Regions from separate parts of the Bacillus cereus group sp. Bce041 genome, predicted to be linked through region 2. Evidence: riboswitches for the same ligand, from Rfam matches in the RefSeq annotation. Region 2 holds a riboswitch; the other holds the start of a gene.

Region 1 (2,207 bases), on a different contig from region 2:
AACTGTATACAAGCATAGAGGTTCTCACCTTTATGCTTGTGTATTCTTATCCAGCAAATTGTACAGCAGTATTTGCATGTAAAAAAGCAGTATCAAAAACGGGAACAGTAAGATCATTTTGGGAGATGAGTAAAGGTATTTCAGTGCAGCCTAATAATATACCTTCAGCACCGTTTTGAATTAATGATTTTGTAATTTGTAATAACCTTTTTTTAGATGTTTCTGAAATGATCCCTCTACTTAATTCATCTAATATGACATGGTGGATAAAAGTTCTTTCCTCGTCATTTGGGATAATTGTCTCAATGTTATATTTCGCTAATCGTGATTTATAGAAATCTTGCTCCATCGTTTGTTTTGTTCCTAATAGTCCGATACGTTTTATATTCTGTTCTACCATTTCTTTAGCACTTACATCACCAATGTGAAGAAGCGGGATAGATATTGCTTGTTCTACCTCCTCGGCAAATAGATGTACAGTATTTGAACACATTAATAAACATTCAGCCCCAGATTTTTCAACTTTCTTTGCAACTGTAACTAGTTCATTTTTCACTTCTTCATATTGATGGTTTTGTAATAAAGTAGTTACTTCACCAAAGTCCATACTATATAAAATTAGCTTCGCATTTTGATCGTATTGAGAGAGTGTAAGTGTATTAATATGTTTATAGTATAATGATGTAGATTCCCAACTTAATCCTCCAATCAAACCAATAACTTTCATAATGCATTCCTCCCGAAACGATTTTGAATTCATTATTTCATAATTCCGATAAGAATACAATGATTTAAACGTGCTATTTAATAAAAAATAAAAATAGTAAGAAAAGTGTTGAAATTTACATTCTTTAGTGCCATAATACGAATTACAAATTAATACTTATCCAGAGAGGTGGAGGGAACGGCCCTAAGAAACCTCAGCAACCCCTATGCAATTTTATAGGAAGGTGCTAATTCCGCAGAGGACACGATGTGTTTTTTGAAAGATAAGAGGATTCTTGAAAGTGAAAGAAAGTGACCTCTTATGTAAGAGGTCATTTTTTTGTTGTATAGAAAGGGAGTGTCGATGCATAATTCATTTTTAAATTAAATATAGAGTAATAAAAGTTGACTAATATGAGAGGGGAATTGTCATGAATAAATTATCAACAAAGTTAGTAGTAGCAATCGGTATTGGAGCAGCATTATACGGGATATTAGGACTTTGGGGATTTTCTATTGCACCGAATACATTTATTAAACCAGCATTAGCTATATTAACTGTTTTTGGAGCATTATTTGGTCCAGTGGCAGGACTGTTAATCGGACTTATCGGTCATACCGTAACAGATACGATTGCTGGATGGGGTATTTGGTGGGGATGGGTTATTAGTTCAGGAATTATTGGTTTTTCAATGGGGCTTATTCAAAAAAGAGTTGGTTTTAGTGTGAAAAACGGGTCGTTTAACAAGGGGGATATTTCTTATTTAGCAATTACTGGGCTAGTTGGTATTGTCATTGCTATTATATTTGCTGGGGCATTCGATATTATTGTGATGGGAGAACCATTTGACAAAATTGTTATACAAGTATTAGGAGCAACAATTTCCGATGTCATCGTTTTCTTAGTACTTGGATTGCCACTTACAATTGGTTTGGCGAAATCCAATAAGAAACATACACATTTAAAAATTGAAAAGTAGGGATGTTAACATGCAACCAATTATTTCGTTTGAACAATTCACCTTTCAATATGGGCATGCTGCGCAGCCTACTTTAAGTGATATTACCTTTCATATATACCCTGGGGAAAAAGTGCTAATTGCTGGACGAAGTGGTTCAGGAAAGTCGACATTAGCTCATTGTATAAATGGGCTAATCCCATTTTCTTACGAAGGGAATAGCACAGGTAACGTTTTAATTGCCGGTAAAGACCCAAGGGAAGGAAGTATTTTTGAACAAAGTAAACAGGTAGGAACAATTTTACAAGATCAAGATGCTCAATTTATTGGTCTGACAGTAGAAGAAGATGTAGCTTTTTATTTAGAAAATGAATGTGTAAAGCAAGATAACATGAAAAAGATTGTTTCGGACTCATTAAGAAAGGTGAAGATGCATACGTTTCATAAACAAAGTCCACATGAATTATCAGGAGGCCAAAAGCAAACAGTTTCTCTTGCTGGTTTATTAACAACAAATGCGGATATATTATTGTTCGATGAACC
Region 2 (2,207 bases):
TATACGTTAAAGTTTCCCCTTCTTTAATAACTTCTCTACAATTTGTACGTTTTTCGAACTTTGCAACAATCGATTTAATAATATAAGTAACTCTTCTTTTTCTAAATCTTTCAGTTTCTCTTTAACTGCACTCTCACCAGCACCTTGAATATCATAAACAACTGCCGCCATATGTTTACAATAATTTTCATAGGGACACTCACAGTTACTTTCTGAAAAATCTTCGAGATCGATAACTACTTCATAATTCCCTGCATTTCCAGTAACGAAAGCAAACACTTTTTTATCTTGTATTTCAACATCTTCTACATGCCCATCTTCATAATATTCATATCCCTTATCTACAATGTACTTTGGGATCCATTTCGTTATATCTTTTAATAAGTAAGCGTACATAATTGTACCCCTTCCTTTAATTCCCTTTTGACTTCAAAAATCCTGCATGTTATTCTAATTACTGTTAAGTAGCAAGTCTACGTGACAAAACGACTGACACCTATTCGGCGAAGGTGTCTCTTTTCATTTGCAGCCGATATGAATTGCCTCTTTCAGGCACATTCAATTTTTGACACTACACACTCAACACCATTCCCTGTATCAGGCTGCTTTAGCAGTCTTTTACTCTACATACTCCGTTATTTTAAGAAAAAAAGAGAGCTTAGCTCCCTTTTCTCGCCTTATACAATACCCCTTTTTCAGCATAGAGATATTCATCAGCTAATGTAATTTTCCCATCCAGTTTTAGTTCGTCTAATAATCTTGATAAATAAAATTGATGCAACATCTTTTTCGTGAATTTTCCTTCATGATGCGAAACGATATGTTCTTGAATATCTAACAATGATATCGGCTTATCTTGCTCTATCATATATTCATAAACTGTACTACGCAGTTTTACGTATTTTTCGAGTGTCACAGTAATGCGCAACCCCTTTCTTCTTAATATAAATTTTCGTAATCGGTTTTTTTGCAATAAAAAAACCTCTCCGATAAGAAGAAGTTACGTATATATCTTCGTCTTATCTCCCAGAACAAATATGTTCTGCTGGAATTAGCACCTGCATCGCGGTTGCTGGGTTTCATCGGGCCAGTCCCTCCACCTCTCTGGATAAGAAAATATTCACTTAATTCTTACTATACGTAATTCCACTTTAATTGTCAAACAAATATAATAAATATAACAAATTATATTTTCTTCCTTACTGTTCATACTACCCATATACGAACATCCAAGGAGGATTATGAAATGCATCAAAATGCTCGCGGATATGTACAAGATTCTTTTCAATCATTACAAGAAGCTAAAAATTGTTTAGAAGAAGCGCTCGAAACAGTTGAAAAAGATTTTAATCGCGCTCGTATTGAACAATCACTTTATGCTGTTGAACAAGCTATTCAACGTTGCGAGTACACCGTTCACATTTTAGAAAAAGATTAAAAACTTCCCATCAATTGATGGGAAGTTTTTTCAAATGGCATACTTCATAATTATTGCCGTTATGATTAAATAATATACAGAATTAGCAATTTCTAAAATTCCTACTTTTATAATAGAAATTTTTTTGCCATACAACATAATCGCTCGAATGACACTTGGTATAAAAATAAGAGAACACCACGGATTAATCGCAAATACGATTATCGTTAATACAATATGATATCCCCAAGATATAAGACGATACTTCGGATTATTTTTTTCACGAATCATCGTTTTCACATAGAACGTACTACCTAAAAAGTATAAAAATGAAATAAGTGCAATGAATATAGCTGTATGATCGATTTGCTTCATTGAAAAGCAATAACTAATTAACCCACCGATACAAAACACAATAATCGCACAAATATCATTTAATAGTGCTCTTTCATTTTTTTGACGAGCGTAATACATATTCACTATAAATAATGGAATCATTACTATTACGAATAAAAGAATTCGCCACTCATATAATAAAGAAATCATCCCAAATAGGAACGCAATGCTGAAATAAACAATGGCAGCTTGTAAAAACTCTTTTTTTCGTCTTTGCTTTATGTACGTAAGAAATGGATACGTGGCTAAATAGATAAAGAACCACGCTAAAAACAATGGAATATGATAAATAGTAGGTTTCCCAAGTACGACACTTAATAAAAAAGGAATAACAAGCATAGCCCATGCACCATGTTGCTTCGGAATAACTAACTTCATTAACTATACACCTCCC

The links. Region 2 has a riboswitch for S-adenosylmethionine ahead of ACUN13_RS18650 (hypothetical protein). Riboswitches for the same ligand answer to the same signal wherever they lie in the genome.
Region 1: another riboswitch for S-adenosylmethionine. It lies ahead of ACUN13_RS14865 (ECF-type riboflavin transporter substrate-binding protein); the one in region 2 lies ahead of ACUN13_RS18650 (hypothetical protein).

Annotation. Positions count from the first base shown of each region.
Region 1 covers NZ_JBQXON010000004.1:132,336-134,542, forward strand. The annotation lists gene ACUN13_RS14860 (aspartate/glutamate racemase family protein) at 47-727, opposite strand; SAM riboswitch class I at 881-996, shown strand; gene ACUN13_RS14865 (ECF-type riboflavin transporter substrate-binding protein) at 1,137-1,685, shown strand; gene ACUN13_RS14870 (ABC transporter ATP-binding protein) at 1,696-2,207, shown strand, end outside.
Region 2 covers NZ_JBQXON010000005.1:367,039-369,245, forward strand. The annotation lists gene ACUN13_RS18645 (SWIM zinc finger family protein) at 7-396, opposite strand; gene ACUN13_RS18650 (hypothetical protein) at 659-916, opposite strand; SAM riboswitch class I at 1,017-1,115, opposite strand; gene ACUN13_RS18655 (hypothetical protein) at 1,247-1,438, shown strand; gene ACUN13_RS18660 (YwiC-like family protein) at 1,469-2,191, opposite strand.